Regions from separate parts of the Rhizobium sp. 25PS6 genome, predicted to be linked through region 4. Evidence: predicted binding sites of a transcription regulator. Region 4 holds the regulator's gene; each other region holds the start of a gene.

Region 1 (5,090 bases), on a different contig from region 4:
TGGAGATCAAGAACGCCGATGGGCGATAGTGATCTCACCGCGATCAGAAGGAAGGCGCTGCGCCGGGGCCGCATGTCGGAATATGCCGCGGCTGCCTTCCTGATGCTGAAGGGCTACCGCATCCTGGCGCTGCGCCACCGCACCCGGCTCGGCGAGATCGATATCATCGCCCGCAAGGGCGATCTCGCCGTCTTCGTCGAGGTCAAGGCCCGCCATGGCGAGGCCGCGGCGGTCGATGCCGTCTCTGTCATCGCGCAGAAGCGCATACGAGCGGCAAGCGATCTCTGGCTCGCCCGCCAGAGGGATCAGGCCCGCCTTTCCCAGCGCTATGATATCGTCGCGATCATGCCCGGCCGGCTGCCGCGGCATTTTATTGATGCTTTCTGACCTCCTTTCGCCCCATCGGATTTCCGGATCGTTAAACTTTTATTCCCCACTTGAACCAGGTCCTTACGACTCTCTGCTATCGACTCGGTAGGGATAACAATTGGGGGTTGTTTAATGGCCTGGAAGCTGATGTTTGCAAGTGCGGTCGCCATGGCCGCGCGCTCGGTGCCTTATGCGGTGGCGAAGCCGGCCGGAAAGTCCTTCGTCGCGCACTCGAGCGATCTGCTGCCGCTGAAATCCACGCCGATCAATCCGGACTGGATCGTCAGCGGCAATCCGCAGGCCCGCACCGCCGAACATTCGCGCGGCCATGACGAGGCCTCGCTGACGGCGATCTGGGATTGCACGGCGGGCGAATTCCGCTGGTATTTCGGCTGGGACGAGACGGTGATGATCCTCGAAGGCGAGGTCCATATCACGGCCGAGGACGGCACCGAACGAACGCTCTGCGCCGGCGACGTCGCCTTTTTCGCTGGAGGAACCTGGGCAAGCTGGCGGGTCGACAATTACGTCCGCAAGGTCGCCTTCCTGCGCAAGCCCTTCCCGAAGCCCTTGGCGATCGCTTACCGTCTCCGCAACATGCTGCGCAACAACGGCAACCAGGGCATCGCTGCCTGAAAACTGCGACCGGAAGCCCTTGATTGACCGTTGCGTTTGATATCTGGCCGACCTACATCTGTCCGGCATTCAGCGAGGGATGGAAATGGCCAAGATCACCAATGTAGCGGTCCAGATGGACCATGTCGCCGGCATCAATATCGCAGGCGATTCCACCTTCGCGATGAGCCTGGAAGCCCAAGTGCGCGGCTACAAGCTCTTCCACTATACCCCCGAGCGCCTGAGCTTTCGCGACGGCAAGCTCTATGCCAGCGTCGAGCCGATGGTGCTGCGCGACGTCAAGGGCGATCACTTCGAGCTTGGCGCGCCCGAGCGCGTCGATCTCTCCACCATGGATGTCGTGCTGCTGCGCCAGGACCCGCCCTTCGACATGGCCTATATCACCTCGACGCATCTGCTCGAGCGCATCCACCCGAAGACGCTCGTCGTCAACGATCCGGCCTGGGTGCGCAATTCGCCGGAGAAGATCTTCGTCACCGAATTCTCCGACCTGATGCCGAAGACGCTGATCACCAAGGATGCCGCCGAGATCCGCCGCTTCCGCGATGAAATGGGCGATATCATCCTGAAGCCGCTTTACGGCAATGGCGGCGCCGGCGTCTTCCATTCGACCCGCGACGACCGCAATCTCTCCTCGCTGCTGGAAATGTTCGGCCAGCTTTTCCGCGAGCCCTTCATTGCTCAGCAATATCTGCCCGACGTGCGCAAGGGCGACAAACGCATCATCCTGGTCGACGGCGAATTCGCCGGCGCCATCAACCGCGTTCCGGCCGAACACGACAGCCGCTCCAACATGCATGTCGGTGGCCGCGCCGAGGCGACCGAACTGACGCCGCGCGAACAGGAAATCTGCGCCCGCATCGGTCCGGCGCTGAGGGAACGCGGCTTCCTGCTCGTCGGCATCGATGTGATCGGCGATTACATGACCGAGATCAACGTCACCTCGCCCACCGGCATCCGCGAGGTCAAGAAATTCGGCGGCGCCGATATCGCGAGCCTGCTTTGGGATGCGATCGAGCGCAAGCGCGGCTGAGCCAGCCGCCGCTGACCGTTCTGGTCCCGCGACCGAACACAACCAAGGTCACAGCGGGTGCCTGACTACGTTCTTTGATTGTTCTTGTTTTATTCCTGCGTCCATGCCAAATTGCAACCGTTGGCCTTGATGCATGTCGCCCAAAAGTGCGTAGCGGTTCTGGGGACCACGACAAGTATCGAATAAAGGCCGCAGGGCGGGCTATAAAATTTGCGGCAAGGGGATGGGTTGATGGTCGCGCGTGTCAGTACGGTTGCATTTCAGGGCATCGAAGGTGTGCCGGTCGAGGTCCAGGTCATGGTCGCGCCCGGAAAGGTCGGCATGCAGATCGTCGGCCTGCCTGACAAGGCTGTTGCCGAAAGCCGCGAGCGCGTGCAGGCGGCCCTCCACGCCTCCGGCCTGGCGCTGCCGGCCAAGCGCGTGACGGTCAATCTGGCGCCGGCCGATCTGCCGAAGGAAGGCTCGCATTTCGATCTGCCGATCGCGCTTGCCCTGATGGCCGCCCTCGGCGCCATTCCCGCCGATGCACTGTCGGATTTTGTCGTTGTCGGCGAACTCAACCTCGATGGAACGATCGCCGCCATATCAGGCGCGCTGCCGGCCGCGATCGGCGCCAATGCGCTCGGCAAGGGGCTGATCTGCCCGGCCGAAAGCGGTGCCGAAGCCGCCTGGGCAGGCGCCGACGTCGATATTCTCGCCCCCCGCAGCCTGATCGCCCTTGCCAATCATTTCCGCGGCACTCAGGTCCTGTCCAGGCCGGAAGCGTCGATCCGCGCCAATGCCGCAAACCTGCCGGACCTTGCCGAGATCAAGGGCCAGGAAAGCGCCAAGCGCGCGCTCGAAGTGGCGGCCGCCGGCGGCCATAATCTGCTGATGGTCGGTCCTCCCGGCTCCGGCAAGTCGATGCTGGCGGCCAGGCTGCCATCGATCCTGCCGCCGCTTTCGCCCGCCGAGCTGCTGGAGGTGTCGATGGTCCATTCCATCGCCGGCCAACTCTCCGGCGGCAAGCTTTCGGATCGCCGGCCCTTCCGCACCCCGCATCATTCCGCCACCATGGCGGCCCTCGTCGGCGGCGGCCTGCGCGCCCGTCCCGGCGAAGCCTCGCTTGCCCATCACGGCGTGCTCTTTCTCGACGAGTTTCCCGAATTCACGCCGCAGGCGCTCGATGCGCTGCGCCAGCCGCTCGAAGGCGGCGAATGCGTCATTGCGCGCGCCAATCACCGCGTCTCCTATCCGGCGAAATTCCAGCTGATCGCGGCGATGAACCCTTGCCGCTGCGGCATGGCGGGTGAGCCCGGTCATACCTGCGCCCGCGGCCCGCGCTGCATGAGCGATTACCAGGCCCGCATCTCCGGCCCGCTGATGGACCGCATTGATATCCGCATCGACGTCCCTGCCGTCTCTGCCGCCGATCTCATCCGGCCGATGGCGGCCGAAACCAGCGCCGACGTCGCCCGCCGCGTCGCCCGCGCCCGGGAGATCCAGCAGGAGCGCTTCGAAAGCACCGGCGCAAAGGGCATCGGCACCAATGCCCGCTGCTCCACCGCGATGATCGAGAAACTGGCCGAGCCCGATGCCAGCGGCCTGCAGTTGCTGCGCGACGCCGCCGAAAAGATGAAATTCTCCGCCCGCGGTTACCACCGCGTGCTGAAGGTCGCCCGCACCCTTGCCGATCTCGACGGCAAGCCGACGGTCGGCCGCATCCATCTCGCCGAAGCGATCTCATACAGGATCGCTGGTGAGAGACTGACGGCAGCGGCATAGGAAGAAGGGGACAATGCGGTTGCAGTAAGCAGGCGATATGTTCCTCTGTCTGCTAAGTTTTTTCTGCCATTTGGGCATTGTGAGGAATCAATGGGACTTCTGCACGAAATTCAGAATGATGCCGTCGATCAAGCGAGCACTACTTCATCGCTGCTCCGCAAATGCCTTTTGTTGGCATCGCGCATCGAAAGTCTTCTGCTAGAGGATTGGGTCAGGCACGAACTAAACGGCTATCCTGAGAGTGAAGAGGTGCCTGATTACCGCCGATTGTCGATGAACTTCAAGGGCAACTTCGTTGCCTCGTTTGGGCGGCAAATTACAAATGCGCCGATCCCACAGCATATTGTGGGAAAAGTTTCAAAGCGACCGAATATTGAGATCTATCAGTTTCGAGGAGCAATAAGCACGCTCGATGATAGGCGCGGCATGAGTGAAAGTGGTGCCTTGCGTGTTAATTACGACAATATGGCTATGTTTCTTCACGACAAGGTGTTTGAAGACTATCAATGCCTGCAGTTTTGGGGTGAGATCTCGGCTATGGCTGCACTCGCCATCCCCGATATAGTCAAAACGCGCGTACTCGATTTCACTCTGAAACTGGCCAAAACCTATCCAACTGCTGGGGACGTGGCTGGTATGACAACGACGGACCGGGGAATGAAAGAAAACCTATCTCAGATTTTCAATACGACTATAAACGGCCAAGCCAACTTGGTGGGTGTTGCCGAGAAGTCCACGATTTCAATTGTGAACGGGGCAGGCTCCGTCGCTGAGCTCCGCAACGCGTTATCTGAAGCCAAAATAGAACCTGGTGATCTTGACGAGATAGAAAGAGCAATAGGGGAAGAAAAGCAAATTGTTGCGCCGGGAAAATTTGGCCCGAAAGTAACTGCTTGGATCGGGAAGATGGCCGGGAAAGCAGCCTCGGGCGCATGGGGTGTCGGGCTCGCTGCTGGAACAAAACTTGTGGAGTCTGCGCTTCTACGGTTCTACGGGTTCACGCCGTGAACTCACTGGCAGAATCGCCAGATTTTTCGAGCGTTCACAACGATATGCGCTGTCAGCACTCGATCGATCGCGGGGGGCGCTGAGCGCATCGCGACCTCCTGCATCGTTTGGTTTATCGGAACGAAAGCCAGCGTATAATCGCTGATATCACATAATTGTCGCTTACAGCCCTTGTTGCGATTGCCTTGACCGCAAGGAGATCGCCATGAAGCAAGCATCACCATCTCGATTGTTGTCTGTTCGGGAGCAGGTTTATTCAACATGTCCCAATGAATCACAA
Region 2 (5,090 bases), on a different contig from region 4:
ATCTTCTGCAGGATGTTGTTGTAGGAATCGAGCGGGTGGGCCGTCAGATAGAAGCCCAGCACCTGGAATTCCTTGAGCAGCCGTTCGGAGGGGAGCCAGGGCGAGAACGGCGGCAGCGAGATCTTCTCAGGCCCCGACGTCAGCGTGCTGCCGAAAATGTCCGACTGGCCGCTCAGCTTGTTCTCCTGGGCACGCTGGGCATAACCGAGAACACGGTCGAGGCCGGCTGCCAGCTGGGCGCGGTCCATGTCAAAACAATCGAAGGCGCCGGCATAGATCAGGCTTTCGAGCACGCGACGATTGACCTGGCGCGGATCGATGCGCAGGCAGAAATCCTCGATGCTGGCAAAGGGCTTGTCGCCACGCACCTCGACGATATGGTCGACGGCGGATTCGCCAACGCCCTTGAGGGCGGCGAGCGCGTAATAGATGCGGTTGTCGCCGGTCTCGAAATGGCGGAAGGAGGTCTGCACCGAAGGCGCGATCACCTCGATGCCGAGGCGTTTGGCATCCTGACGGAAATCATTGACCTTTTCCGTGTTGGACATGTCGAGCGTCATCGAAGCCGCGAGGAATTCGACCGGATAATGCGCCTTCATGTAGGCCGTCTGGTAAGAGACGATGGCATAGGCGGCGGCGTGCGACTTGTTGAAGCCGTAATTGGCGAACTTCGCCAGCAGTTCGAAGATATTGTCGGCCTGCGGCTTCGATACGCCATTCTTGACCGCGCCGACGACGAAGCGTTCGCGCTGCTGGTCCATCTCGGCCTTGATCTTCTTGCCCATGGCGCGGCGCAGAAGGTCGGCTTCGCCCAGCGAATAGCCTGATAGTACCTGGGCGATCTGCATCACCTGTTCCTGGTAGACGATGACCCCTTGCGTTTCCTTGAGCAGGTGGTCGATCATCGGATGGATCGATTCCAGCTCTTCGTCGCCGTGCTTGCGGGCATTGTAGGTCGGGATATTCTCCATCGGACCCGGACGATAGAGTGCCACCAGCGCGATGATGTCCTCGATGCAGTCCGGCTTCATGCCGATCAGCGCCTTGCGCATGCCGGCACTTTCCACCTGGAACACGCCGACCGTCTCGCCGCGCGACAGCATCTCGTAGGTCTTCTTATCGTCGAGAGGAATGGCCGCGAGATCGACCTTGATACCGAGCTTGGCGACGAAATCGACCGCGACCTTCAGCACGGTCAGCGTCTTCAGGCCGAGGAAGTCGAACTTGACGAGGCCCGCCTGCTCCACCCATTTCATGTTGAACTGGGTAACCGGCATATCCGAGCGCGGATCGCGATACATCGGCACCAGTTTGGAAAGCGGCCGGTCGCCGATGACGATGCCGGCGGCATGGGTCGAGGCATGGCGGTAAAGCCCCTCGATCTTCTGGGCGATGTCGAGCAGCCGCGCGACAACGGGTTCTTTCGCCGCCTCTTCCTGCAGCTTCGGCTCCTCCTCGATCGCTTTGGACAGCGGCGTCGGGTTGGCCGGGTTGTTCGGCACGAGTTTGCAGATCTTGTCGACCTGGCCGTAGGGCATCTCAAGCACGCGGCCGACGTCGCGAAGGGCGGCGCGCGCCTGCAGCGAACCGAAGGTGATGATCTGCGCCACCTGCTCGCGGCCATATTTGGCCTGGACGTAACGGATTACCTCTTCGCGGCGATCCTGGCAGAAGTCGATGTCGAAGTCCGGCATCGAGACGCGTTCCGGATTGAGGAAGCGCTCGAAGAGCAGCGAAAAACGCAAGGGATCGACGTCGGTGATCGTCAAGGCATAGGCGACCAGCGAACCGGCACCCGAACCACGGCCGGGACCGACCGGAATGTCATGCTGCTTGGCCCATTTGATGAAGTCGGCAACGATCAGGAAGTAGCCGGGGAAACGCATGCGCTCGATGACGCTGAGCTCGAAATCCAGTCGCTCGCGATAATCCTTTTCCTCATAGCCCGGCGACATGCCGAGCGTCGAAAGCCGCATATCCAGCCCTTCGACCGCCTGGCGGCGCAGCTCGCCCGCCTCGGCGCGTTCGGCCTCCTCGGCATCGTCGGTCGCACCCGTGAAGCGCGGCAGGATCGGTTTTCGCGTCTTCAGCACGAAGGAGCAGCGCCTGGCGATCTCGATCGTATTTTCCAGCGCTTCCGGCAGGTCGGCGAAGAGCTTGACCATCTCGGCCCGGCTCTTCAGATAGTGATCCGGCGTCAGGCGAAAGCGGCTGTCATCGGAGACGATGGCGTTGTGCGCGACCGCCATCAGCGCATCATGAGCGTCGTAATCGTCGCGAGTCGGAAAGAAAGCCTCGTTGGTCGCAACCAGCGGCAGGTCGTGGGCATAGGCGAGCCCGATGATCTTCTGCTCGTGCCGCTTGTCGTAGGTGCCGTGCCGCTGCAGTTCGACATAGAGCCTGTCGCCGAAGAGGCGCTTCAGCGTGAGCAGCCGGGCTTCCGCCTGAGCGGGATGGCCTTCCTTGATCGCCACGTCAACCGGCCCGGTCAAGGCGCCGCTCAATGCGATCAGTCCTTCCGTGCCTGCCTCCTCCAGCCAGGAGGCGCTGATATGAACAGCCTGGTTGCTCTCGCCGCCGAGATAGGCCCGGCTGACGAGATCGACCAGCCGTTCGTAACCGGCATCCGTCGCGGCAAGAAGAACAATCGACGGCAGCTTGACCAGAGCCTGCTGACCGCCGCGCTTTTCCGTTTCCAACCCGTCTCCCATATCGATCGAGACCTGGCAGCCGATGATCGGCTGCAGGCCGTCTTCCATCGCCTTCTGGGAGAATTCGAGGGCGACGAACAGATTGTTGGTGTCGGTAATCGCAATCGCCGGCTGGCTGTCGCCGGTCGCCTTGTAGAGGATCTTCTTCAGCGGCAGTGCGCCCTCGAGAAGCGAATAGGCGGAATGGACCCTCAGGTGGATGAAACTCGGCGTGCCGCCGGTCGCCTCGCCCGTTGAACCCTTTGCCGTATCCGCCATGACATGCCTTCCCAATCACCCGAATGAATCGGACGCATTGTCGGCATAGAGGGCGATGATGTCCAGAAGAAGTCCCGCGTCCGGACCGCATGATTGCCATACGGTCCCCTGAAAACTTTAGAGCGCCATGACGATGAGCGAGAAGCTGGCAACGAACATTGCGATGGAGGTGAATGCTGCGATATCACGGATCATGTCAGTCATCGGGCTCTCCTTTACTCGTTATGTTTTCAATTTGTTCCATGTATGTTCTGTTGTCAACAGGAATCTTTTCCTTCTTTCTTGTGTTTGAAAATCCCAGGAAATAGGTGACGAATTGGCTAGGGGCCGGCGCTCGATGTGATCGGCAGCAGCCTTGCCCTTTCCCGATCCGCCGCAGATCGGGCATGGTGCTCAGGCGGCAGACCTCTTCAGGGCGACTCTTTATTTCTGGCATATGTTCCCTTTTTGTTCTTTACATGCCGCGGCACATTTGCCAGCATCTAGCTGAGAGGAGAATGGCATGTTGGATATTGCGATATTGAACGAATTCGTCGTAGAGGCGAAGGCTGCGACCTATGTCGGCGGCGGCGTAGCGCGCTTGCCCTGCCGGCCGGGTGCCCACGATATCGGTTACGAACGCGGCGACTGGCGCTATCTCGACAGCTATTTCGGCGGGACCGATTTCGCCGGACAGGAAGTGGTGTGGCTTGCCGACGAGCCGGTCTGGGCGATGAATTATTTCGGCTGCGTCATTGCGCCTGAACTCATCGACGGCACAGCAGCCGGAGCAGTGATCAAGGCTGCACTTTCGGCGATGTATCACGAGGGCCGGTTTCTTGACGGGATGGAATTCGACCATCCGTTCGGCCGCTATATCGACAGCAGCGAAGGCGGCTGCGAGCGGTTCATCGGCCACGAATGCATCATGGTCGATGGCCAGAAGGCCTATATGCTCGACTATCGCGGCGGATTGATCATCCCTTGATCTGATCTGGGCCTCAGAAATCGACGATCTTGCCGTCCGAAATCGTTACGCGCCGATCCATGCGGCGGGCGAGTTCGTGATTGTGGGTGGCAATGAGGGCAGCAAGGCCGGACTGGCGCACCAGCGCTTCCAGCGCGTCGAAGACGTAGCTTGCCGTTTCGGGGTCGAGATTGCCGGTCGGCTCGTCGGCAAGAAGCAGGGTCGGCGCATTGGCGACGGCGCGGGCAATTGCAACGCGCTGCTGCTCGCCGCCGGAAAGCTCGCCCGGGCGATGCGAGCCACGATGGCCGATGCGCATATAATCGAGCAGCTGGCCGGCCCGCTCTCCGGCTTCCTTCCAGGAAAGCCCGGCGATCAGTTGCGGCATCATGATATTTTCGAGCGCAGAGAATTCCGGCAGCAGATGGTGGAACTGATAGACGAAGCCGATTTCGCTGCGGCGGATGGCGGTGCGTTTCTCGTCGCTCAGGCCATCACAGGCATGGCCGTTGATGTTGACCTCACCACCGTCCGGATGCTCCAGCAGACCGGCGACATGCAGCAGTGTCGACTTGCCGGTGCCGGAAGGGGCGACGAGAGCGACAATCTCCCCCTTCGATATCGAAAAATCTACGCCCTTCAGGATTGAGAGCAGCGTACCGCCCTGCCCGTAATGGCGCTCGACGCCGGTAAGCTGGAGAACGACGTTGCGTTTCATGAAGGCGGCATTCCTTATTCGTAGCGCAGGGCCTGCACCGGATCGAGCCTGGAGGCACGCCAGGCCGGGAAGATGGTCGCGATGAAGGAGAGCGTCAGCGCCATGACGACGATCGAGATCGTTTCGCTCAGATCCATCTCGGCCGGCAGCTGGCTCAGGAAATAGACCTGCGGATTGAAGAGTACGGTGCCTGAAATCCAGGAGAAGAACTGGCGGACGGATTCGATGTTGACGCAGACGAGAACGCCGAGCAGCACACCGGCAATAGTGCCGACGATGCCGATCGCCGCCCCGGTCATGAAGAAGATGCGCATGATCGCGCCGGCGCTGGCGCCCATGGTGCGCAGGATGGCGATATCGCTGCCCTTGTCCTTCACCAGCATGATGAGGCCGGAGATGATGTTCAGCGCGGCGACGAGCACGATCAGGGTCAGGATCATGAACATGACGTTGCGCT
Region 3 (5,090 bases), on a different contig from region 4:
GTTCGTGCCGAGATGCGGCTATGGCCTCCACTTCATCTTCGCTCAATCTTTCGTCACCCATCAGCGAGCGCAGGCGCTGGCCGGCGGAAGCTCCTGAGCGCTGCGCCGCAATCTGTCGGCGCATGATTTCGATCGCCTCTTCCGAAAGGCTGCGGCCATTGCGCTGCGCGCTTTCCTGAAGTTGCCGCTTCATCGCATCCGGAACGTCTCGAATAAGCAGGTCGCCCATTTCGGTACCTCCATCATGATATCAGTGATATCATAGTGCGTCGCCGGTGAATTTTCAACGTAGCGTCAGAGCGCCTTGGACTTCGCCGCCTTTGTGAATTTCTTGATCACCATCTCCCGCTTCAGCCGCGAGATGTAATCGATGAAGAGCACGCCGTTCAGGTGGTCGATCTCGTGCTGCAGGCAGGTGGCGAGCAGGCCGTCGGCTTCCACGGTCTGTTCCTTGCCGTTCCGGTCGAGATACTTGACCGAGACGGTGGCCGGGCGCTCGACCTCGGCATAATAATCCGGAATCGAAAGGCAGCCTTCCTCATAGACGGAACGCTCGTCGGAAGACTTGACGATCTCAGGATTGATGAAGACCTGCGGCTGCTTTTCCTCGCCCTCGCGCGAGATGTCGATGACGAGCATGCGGCGCGGCACGCCGACCTGGATGGCGGCAAGGCCGATGCCCGGCGCGTCGTACATGGTTTCCAGCATATCGTCGGCAAGACGCTGCAGGTCGGAATCCACCCGCTCGACCGGCTTGGACAGCTGGCGGAGAACGGGATCGGGAAGAATGATGAGTGGCTTGATGGTCATGGCGTTCCCATAACCCATCTTTTCCGACTATGGAATTATCCGGTAGGCGGGGAATACGCTTTTTTGCGTCCCCGCCTGGAATTTCGCCATATTGGCCTCAGGCAGCCTGTCGAGCGGCACCGGCAGAGCGGCCCTCCGGCCGGGCGCGGAAACGCCGCAGCAGCTCGATCAGGGTCTCCACCTCGTCCTTCAGGCGGCGGGTTTCCGCCGAGGAGTGCTCGACCATGTCCGAATTCTGCTGGGTGATCGCACCCATGTTGCGGACGGCGATACTGACCTCGTTGACGCCGGTCGCCTGATCGCGGGCGGCGGCGGCGATATCGGCGACGAAACGGTTGATGATGTCGATGCGGCTGATCATGTCATTCAGCGCCTCGCCGGTGCTGGAGACGATGCCGACGCCTTGATTGACCTGGGTCGAGCTCTGCGAGATCAGGTTTTTGATCTCCTTGGCCGCTTCCGCGGTGCGCTGGGCGAGCTGGCGGACTTCCTGGGCGACGACGGCAAAACCCTTGCCGGCATCGCCGGCACGGGCCGCCTCGACGCCGGCGTTCAGCGCCAGCAGATTGGTCTGGAAGGCGATCTCATCGATGACGCCGATGATCTTGGAGATCCCGGTCGAGGATTTCTCGATGCCGGCCATCGCCGAGACGGCGCTGGTGACGAGTTCGCCGGAGTTCTTCGCCTTCTGCTGCGTCTCGCGCACGGCGTCCGACGCCTTTTCTGCATTGGCGGCCGTCTGGCCGACGCTGACGGACAGCTGCTGCAGAGCGGCCGAGCTCTCCTCGACGCCTGCCGCCTGCTGGGCAGTGCGCAGCGCCAGATCGTTGGTCGCATTGGAAATGACGTCGGCACCGCTCATGATATGGCCGGAGGTCTCGCGCACGGAGGCAAAGGACTGGCGAAGGGCGCTGACGGCGCGGTTGTAGTCCTCGGCCATCTGCCGGAAATTGCCAGGCAGGTCGGACGGCAGGGTGGCTTCGAGATCGCCGTTCGACAGCGCTTCGAGACCGCGGCGCAGCTGCTCCAGCGCGATCGCCTGATCGGATTCGGCCTGAGCACGCTCCTCTTCCAAGGCACGGCGCTTGGCTTCGAGCGTCTCGAGATAGACCGAGATGGAATAATCCATGTCGAGCATGCCAGCCTTGATGACGGCCGACAGTTTCTCGGCCAATGCCTTGCCCTCTCGGCGCGCGAAGATCGACGGCCACTGCTTCTCCATGATGCCCTTGACGAGCTCGGACATGACGATGGCGTAACCGCCAATATACCAGCGCGGCTCCAGCCCGATGCGGGCATGGGTGCGGCCGACCGCGGTCACGCCGTCGACATAGCTCTCGTCGAACGCGCCGCCGGCAAGATTGGCCCAATGATCCTGCTGGCGCTTCTTGGCATGGCCGACATGGTTCTTATCGGCGAAGAAGCCTGCGACAGCCGGGGTCTTGGCGATCTTGGCGTAGAATTTATCGAGGGCGCCGCCGATCAGCTCTGATATGACAGGGCGCAGATCCCGCATCGACTTGCGCGCCGCCTCATCCAGTTCGATGAAATCGAGGCGCTGCCTGAGGGCACTGTCGTTCTGCTGGGCGGTCATGGAGATCTCTGTACTTGGCGCGACGCACGCGGGAAGGAATTTCTGCGCCGCAGGTTTTGGCCAATATGGTTGAGCAATCGTTAAATCGGAGGGCGATTTCTTCTCCCCGAGCGAGGAAGAGCGGTCGCTTGCGAGGATATTGAGGGCGGCTCATTCCGTTCACGTTTTGATCTATATATCGCCATTTCTTCTGTTATGCTTGCGACATGACCGTCCATTCCGAATCGCTCGCCCTTGCCCTTGCCTCGATCAACCCGGCCATGCTGGCGCTTGTCGGCGGCGTTCTCGCCGCCCTCGCCCTGCTGGTAATCGTGCTTCTGCTGCGCGGCGCCAGCCTTCGCCGCGAGCAGGCGGAGGAAGCGAGCTTTCGTGCTCAGGAAAACGAAGCGCGCATGGCCGAGCTTTTGAAGATCCAGGCGGAGATGCAGGGCCGCATCGCGGCGATGACCGAGGTCTTCGGCGCGCGGCAGAGCGAACTCAACCAGACGATCAGCCAACGCCTCGACGGCATGTCGCAGCGCGTCAGCTCGACGATCACCGAGCAGACCAAATCGACGCATGAGAACCTCCAGCGGCTGCAGGAGCGGCTGGCGGTCATCGATGCCGCGCAGAACAATATCCAGACGCTTGCCAAGGATGTCGTCGGGCTGCAGGCCATTCTGTCCAACAAGCAGACGCGCGGCGCCTTCGGCCAGTCCAGGATGGAAACGATCGTCGCCGACGGCCTGCCGATGGGCGCCTACGCCTTTCAGCAGACGCTATCCAACGGTTCGCGGCCGGACTGCACGATCCGCATGCCGAACGGCGCGCCGCCGCTGGTGATCGACGCGAAATTTCCGCTCGAAGCCTGGAATGCGATCCGCGACGCCGGCAGCCCCGAGGCCGGCAAGATCGCCGGCCAGCAGTTCCGCCGCGACATGGAGGTTCATATAAGGGACATTTCCGAGAAATATCTGATCCAGGGGGAAACCCAGGATACGGCCTTTCTCTTCGTGCCGTCCGAATCGATCTTCGCCGAGATCCACGAGCATTTCGAGCCGGTGGTGCAGAAGGCGCACCGCGCACGCATCGTCATCGTCTCACCGTCGCTGCTGATGCTGTCGATTCAGGTCATCCAGGCCGTGCTCAAAGACCAGCGCATGCGGGCGCAGGCGCATCTGATCCAGGGCGAGGTGGCGATCCTGATGGACGACCTCAGCCGCCTCGATGAGCGGGTGCGCAAACTGCAAGGCCATTTCGCCATGGCGCAGAAGGATATCGACATGGTGGTCACGTCAGCCGACAAGCTCACCAAACGCGGCGCCAGGATCGAAGCGCTGGAATTCGAGGCCGGCGGCGGCGATGCTAAGCCCGCCCGCGACGGCGAAGCCGCGGCCAAAACGGTGGAAAGCCGCACCGGTCTTCTGAAGCTGCGGGTGGTTGACGAGGAGTGACCGCTTCGGGCAGTGTCTCGCCCGCATGAAACAGTAGGAGCATGATGTCGTCCGAAAACCGCTCACACTTTTCGGCATCATGCTCCAGAAGACGGGACACATTCATGATCACAGTTTTCGGGTCCATCAACATGGATCTTATCGCCACGACCGAGCGCCTGCCGAAGCCCGGCGAGACGGTAGCGGGCAACGGCTTTGCCACGGCCGCCGGCGGCAAGGGCGCCAACCAGGCGCTGGCAGCGCGGCGCGCCGGCCGCTATGTGCATATGGCCGGCGCCGTCGGCAAGGATGCCTTTGCTGCGGATACGCTGGCCCTGCTCGATGATGCAGGCACCGATCTTTCTCTCGTCAACCATGTCGACGGTCCCACCGGCACGGCGCTGATCCTTGTCGGCGGCGACGGCGAAAACATGATTGCCGTCGTTCCCGGCGCCAACGGCCTCGTCACGCCTGCCAATGCCGAGACGGCGATCGGCCGCATGAACGAAGGAGATATCCTGATGCTGCAGCTTGAAGTGCCGGCTGCTGCCGTCGAAGGCGCGCTGTCGGCGGCCCGCGCCAAGGGCGTCACCAGCATCCTCAACCTTGCGCCGCTGATCCCCGATGCGCCGCGTCTCGGCCGGCTTGCCGATATCGTCATTGCCAACGAGACCGAGTTCGAGCGGCTCGCCGGGCAGGAGGGCATGGACGCGCAAGCGCGGGAGGCAGCCCTTGTGCATCTGCATGCGGAGACGGGCCAGACGCTGATCGTGACGCTCGGCGCCGACGGGGTCATCGCCATTCGTGACGGGGCGATTTCAAGGGCGCAGGGTCTCAAGATCGAACCTATCGATACGGTCGGCGCCGGAGACACCTTCTGCGGCTATTTCGCCGCCAGCCTCGACGACGGCCTCGATTTTGTCTCGGCGCTGCGCCGTGCGGCAGTCGCCGGTTCGCTCGCCTGCCTCAAGGCCGGAGCGCAACCTTCGATCCCCTTGTGTGAAGAAGTCGCAGACAGGATATGAAATCTTGAACGGATGGACGGCGACAGGCGCCGATGGGCTGTTTCGTATAGTGATGGGACCCCGGAGACTGTGGCCCGATGGGTCAACGCGGTGCCGGCAGCCCCTCATCCGCCTGCCTGCACCGGGTTAGCTCGACAAGTTCCGCTCAGTCTCTTCAATGCAAAAGGCGCCTGGGAGACCCGGCGCCTTTTGCATTCGAGAATTAATGCGTAATCGCGCGACGCGCGTCAGGCAGCGTTCGACGTCTGC
Region 4 (5,090 bases):
ATTCTTGCCGGATTTGATTTGAGGTTGCATTCTGGCCGCCTTCGCAGCCGGGCTTGGGCGGTTCATGCAGGAGTTGACGACAGTCGAATTGCGGCCGGAAGCAGGCGAAGGCCTTGCCGACTCCTCCAGTTTTTCACCACCTGTCGTGGTGACGCGACCGACACGGACGCAGTCGGCGACACCATTGCGCCACCGGCTGCCGGCCGCAACCTCGCAATTGCTGCGTGCCGGCATGCGCATGCTGGGCGAGGAGGCGGACCATGGCCGCCTGCTGCTGTTCTCGCCGGTCTTCCTCGGCGCCGGGTCAGCCGTTTGGTTTCTCGCGGCATCGGATTTTCCTCTCATTGCATCGCTGCTCTGCCTGTTGGCGCTGACCGTGGCGGTTCTCATTGCCAGCCGCAGCCGGGCCGCGGTGCGGGCAACGCTGCTGGCGCTTTCGCTCGTGGCCTGCGGCATGGTCACGGCGCAGTTCGAGAGCCGGCGGGCTTCCACCGTGATCCTCGATTCCGCCGTGACGACGACGGTGACCGGCCGCGTCGAGCGGCGCGAAGGCGACGGTCGCGGGCGGTGGCGCTACATTCTTGCCGTCACCGGCACCGAGGCGCCACAGGTGAAGCGGCCGCCGGAACGTATCACCGCGATCGCCCGCGGCGCGGACGCGGCCTTCGAGATCGGCGATATCATCACCGGCAGGGCGCGGCTGACGCCGCCGGCGGGCCCAGCGCTTCCCGAGCTCAACGACTTCTCCTTCAGTGCCTATTTCGACGGCATCGGCGCCAACGGTTTCTTCTACGGTGCACCGACGAAGGTCGATGCGCAGGCAGGTCCCCAGGCTGCAAGATCGACAGCGGAAGCGCTGCTCGAAGGTCTCTACCGGCTGCGCAGCGGCATCGGCGACCGCATAAGGTCGATCCTGCCCGGCGACACCGGTGCTTTTGCCGCTGCTCTGGTGACGGACGAGCGGCGCGCCATTTCGGATGCGACGACGGAGGCGCTGCGCCAGTCCGGTCTGGCTCATATCATCGCCATCTCCGGTCTCAACATGGCGCTGTCGGCCGGCATCTTCTTCGTCGGCTTCCGGATGCTGCTCAGCCTCTTCCCCGGCATCGCTGAGGCCTACCCGACGAAGAAGATCGCTGCCGCCGGCGCGCTCATCGCCGTCACCGCCTATTTCCTGATCTCCGGCTTTGCGGTCTCTGCCGAACGCGCCTTCATCATGATGGCCATCATGTTGATTGCGGTCTTCTTCGACCGGCCGTCGATCAGCCTGCGCAATGTCGCGCTCTCCGCTCTCGTCATCATTGCCATTTCGCCGTCCGAGGTCTTGGGACCGAGCTTCCAGATGTCCTTTGCCGCGACATTGGCGCTGGTCTCGGGCTATCAGCTGTGGAAGGACCGGCGCGTCCGAGAAAACGCCTTCCTGAAGCTGCCGATCATCAGGCCGTTCGTTACGGTTGCCGGTTTCTTCGGCGGCGTCTTCCTGACCTCGCTGATCGGCGGTTTTTCAACCGCGCTGTTTTCGATCGAGCATTTTCATCGCCTGACCGCCTACGGCCTGCCGGCAAACCTCGCGACAATGCCGATCATCTCCTTCATCATCATGCCGGCAGGTCTGCTGGCGATGCTGCTCATGCCTTTCGGTCTGGATGTTTGGGCTTGGAAGATCGTCGGATTCGGCCTCGATTTGGTGATCGCGGTTGCAAAGACGGTGTCCGGCTGGGGTGGCAATATCGACGTGGGCCGCTTGCCCGCCTGGTATTTCGCCGTCGCCGTGGCAGGCTTTCTGCTGCTGACGCTGCTCCGCACCCGGTTGCGCCATGTCGGCACATCGATTATCGCGGTCGCAACGCTCATCCTGCTGCTTCTGCCGGGTCCCCGTCCGCCGGATCTGGTGATTTCGGAGGATGGCAGTCTCGTCGCGGTCGTCGCGGCGGCGGCAATGGCTTCCAACCGTGAAAGACCGCCGGACTTCATCTTCGACCAGTGGCAGAGAGCGCTGGTCCTGCCGGGGCATAATCCGCCGAAGATGCTGGATGGTCCTGCTATCCCGCCTGAGGGAGAAGACCGCCGCGTCAGGCTTTCCCGCGATCAGCAGAACGAAGCAAGGACCGCGATGCGGACGGCCGCAGCGGCCGGTGACGCAAACCGCTTTTCCTGCGTCAAGAAGGCCTGGTGCACATCAAGGCTTGGCAATGGTCAGGTGGTAACCGTCATCGACAATGCCGCCTATCTCGGCCCGGCATGCGACGCGGCCGATATCGTCGTGACGTCCGTGCGCCTTCGCTTCAACAACTGCCGCTCAGGTGCAACGCTCTTCACCGGCGAGACGCTGCGCAGGACCGGATCCGTCGAGTTGCGCTTCACGGACGCCGGCCCGGAGGTGGCAACCGCCTTCGATTCATTGTCGCGGCCATGGATGCGCCATCGCGCCTATGACTGGCGCAGCAACAGTTTTACCGAATCCGGCCTGGCCAATGTCAGTGATAGCGGCGAATGAGACCGACGAGCTTGCCCTGAACCTTGACGCGGTCCGGCCCGAAAATCCGGGTCTCGTAAGCCGGGTTGGCAGCTTCCAGCGCGATCGAGGCGCCCTTGCGGCGGAAGCGCTTGAGTGTCGCTTCTTCGTCGTCGACCAGAGCAACGACGATGTCGCCGGGACTTGCGGTGCTGCCGTTGCGGATGATCACGGTGTCGCCATCGAAGATGCCGGCGTCGATCATCGAATCGCCCTTGACCTCCAGCGCATAATGTTCACCGGAACCGAGCATGTCGGCCGGAACGACGATGTCATGGGTGTTGTTCTGGATCGCCGAGATCGGCACACCGGCAGCGATTCGGCCCATGACCGGCACCGAGACCGAGTTGCCGTTGTCGGCGACGGGTTTTGCGGGAGCAGGAGTGGCGACCGGCTGCAGTTTGCCAAGGCTACCCTCGATGACGCTCGGCGAAAAGCCGCGCCGGGGCTGAATGCTGGGGCTGTAGGCCTCCGGAAGCTTGATGACCTCGATCGCGCGGGCGCGGTTCGGTAGGCGGCGAATGAAGCCTCGCTCCTCAAGCGCAGTAATCAAGCGATGAATCCCGGACTTGGAGGCGAGGTCCAGGGCATCCTTCATTTCGTCGAAAGATGGCGGAACGCCGGATTCCTTCATGCGCTCATGAATGAAAAGGAGAAGCTCCTGTTGTTTGCGCGTGAGCATCGACGTTGTGACCTCGTGATTGAAACAAATCCAGAACAGACACTATATGTTCCATATGTGTTCCGCAAGTAGCTAAATTTCCGTAAAACTTGGCGCCAACTCGTTGAGATTTTTATTTTCATTCGCCGGATTGGCACAGAAGTCTTGCATTGAGGGACGCGCCATCGCACATCTCTTGCCGTTTCCAGGAGGGATATCATGAACGCGCATTCCGCCAAACCGCACCCGCTGGATCATGTCGTGCTGCCGGTCGTCAACATCGATCTGGCGCGCGAGAGGCTCGGCAAGCTCGGCTTCACCGTTGCCGCCGATGCGTGCCATCCCTTCGGAACGGAGAATGCCTGCGTCTTTTTTGCCGACAAGACCTATCTGGAGCCGCTCGGGATTGCGAACGTCGAGGAGAGCAACGCATCTGCGCGCCAAGGTAATGTCTTCACTGCCCGCAACCAGGCCTTCCGTTTCCGCTGTGGCGAGGAGGGGCTCTCGGGGCTGGCTTTCGGCAGCAAGGATGCCGGCATCGATCATCAGGATTTCGTCGGCAGCGGATCGAGCGCTGGCGAGATGCTGCAGTTCACCCGGCCGATGACGATGCCGGACGGTTCCGAGACGATTGCCGGCTTTAAGCTGGCTTTCGCCGGCGACCTGCGCGCGCCTGATCTCCTGTTTTTCACCGTCGAGCGCGTCAATCCGCTACCGGCCGACCGCGCGGCGCTGGAGACGCATGCCAATGGCGTCACCGGCATAGTTGAGATCGCGCTTTGCACGCCAGAGCCGGCCGCCTTCGCTGCTTTCGTCAGCCTTGCCGTGGCGCAATCGGCAGTCGAGAAAACCGGTTTCGGCGTCGATATTGCGGCATCGAATGCGAAAATCAGCCTGATGACGCCGGAAGGGCTGGAGGCATATTTCGACGTCGCCGTCTCATCCGCAGATCGCGGCCTGCGCGGCCGGGCAATCCTCTTTGCTGTCGCCGATCTTGCCGTGACAGAAGCGCATTTGGCTGCTAACGGGGTGACATACACGCGCAAGAACAATCGCATTCTGGTGAAGCCCGCGCCCGGGCAGGGCACGCTCTTCGCCTTCGAGGAAACACGATGAGCACTGATACGAATTCCGAAGTCAGGATCGGCGAAGGCCAAGGCCAGGTCACCTTTTCCAATACCGGCCGTCTATCGCTGATTGCCGGTCCCTGCCAGATGGAGAGCCGCGACCACGCCTTCATGGTTGCCGGCACGCTGAAAGAGCTTTGCGGAAAGCTAGGCATCGGCCTCGTCTACAAGAGCTCCTTCGACAAGGCGAACCGCACCTCGCTCTCGGCCGAACGCGGTATCGGGATCGAAAAGGGCATGGAAGTCTTTGCCGACCTCAAGAAGGAATTCGGCTTTCCCGTCCTGACCGACGTTCATACTGCCGAGCAATGCGCGGAGGTGGCAAGGGTGGTCGATGTCCTTCAGATCCCGGCCTTCCTCTGCCGCCAGACCGACCTTCTCATCGCCGCCGCCAAGACCGGCCGCGTCGTCAATGTCAAGAAAGGCCAGTTCCTCGCCCCCTGGGATATGAAGAACGTTCTGAAGAAGCTCAATGCCAGCGGCAATCCGAACGTGCTGCTGTGCGAGCGCGGCGCCTCATTCGGTTACAATACGCTGGTCTCCGACATGCGTTCGCTACCGATCATGGCGGCGATGGGTGCACCCGTTATCTTCGATGCGACCCATTCCGTGGCGCAGCCGGGCGGGCAGGGCGAATCCTCCGGCGGTCAGCGGGAATTCGTGGAAACGCTGGCGCGCGCCGCAGTGGCTGCCGGTATTGCCGGTGTCTTCGTCGAAACCCATCAGGACCCCGATAACGCACCTTCCGACGGCCCGAACATGGTCTATCTCAAGGACATGCCGCGGC

Evidence for each region. Region 4 encodes LexA, which represses DNA repair genes until DNA is damaged. Its sites were predicted from a motif close to TGTTCNNNNTGTGTTCNG; they were not measured.
Region 1: a site for LexA is predicted at 2,118-2,135, ahead of RWK44_RS16010 (YifB family Mg chelatase-like AAA ATPase). Genes of this name have one in related genera too.
Region 2: a site for LexA is predicted at 3,206-3,223, ahead of dnaE (DNA polymerase III subunit alpha). Genes of this name have one in related genera too.
Region 3: a site for LexA is predicted at 2,561-2,578, ahead of RWK44_RS16525 (DNA recombination protein RmuC). Genes of this name have one in related genera too.

Annotation. Positions count from the first base shown of each region.
Region 1 is NZ_JAWDIV010000010.1:87,546-92,635, forward strand. Features, by position in the region: gene rsmI (16S rRNA (cytidine(1402)-2'-O)-methyltransferase) at 1-29, shown strand, start outside; gene RWK44_RS15995 (YraN family protein) at 19-387, shown strand; gene RWK44_RS16000 (cupin domain-containing protein) at 502-1,005, shown strand; gene gshB (glutathione synthase) at 1,091-2,038, shown strand; gene RWK44_RS16010 (YifB family Mg chelatase-like AAA ATPase) at 2,270-3,802, shown strand; gene RWK44_RS16015 (AbiTii domain-containing protein) at 3,893-4,810, shown strand; gene RWK44_RS16020 (hypothetical protein) at 5,016-5,090, shown strand, end outside.
Region 2 is NZ_JAWDIV010000013.1:95,655-100,744, forward strand. Features, by position in the region: gene dnaE (DNA polymerase III subunit alpha) at 1-2,969, opposite strand, end outside; gene RWK44_RS19725 (DUF5680 domain-containing protein) at 3,472-3,936, shown strand; gene RWK44_RS19730 (ABC transporter ATP-binding protein) at 3,950-4,633, opposite strand; gene RWK44_RS19735 (lipoprotein-releasing ABC transporter permease subunit) at 4,648-5,090, opposite strand, start outside.
Region 3 is NZ_JAWDIV010000010.1:193,992-199,081, reverse strand. Features, by position in the region: gene RWK44_RS16540 (FitA-like ribbon-helix-helix domain-containing protein) at 1-229, opposite strand, end outside; gene def (peptide deformylase) at 295-810, opposite strand; gene RWK44_RS16530 (globin-coupled sensor protein) at 908-2,404, opposite strand; gene RWK44_RS16525 (DNA recombination protein RmuC) at 2,611-3,837, shown strand; gene RWK44_RS16520 (ribokinase) at 3,942-4,841, shown strand; gene ptsN (PTS IIA-like nitrogen regulatory protein PtsN) at 5,069-5,090, opposite strand, start outside.
Region 4 is NZ_JAWDIV010000003.1:198,583-203,672, forward strand. Features, by position in the region: gene RWK44_RS05660 (ComEC/Rec2 family competence protein) at 65-2,497, shown strand; gene lexA (transcriptional repressor LexA) at 2,478-3,197, opposite strand; gene RWK44_RS05670 (VOC family protein) at 3,396-4,292, shown strand; gene kdsA (3-deoxy-8-phosphooctulonate synthase) at 4,289-5,090, shown strand, end outside.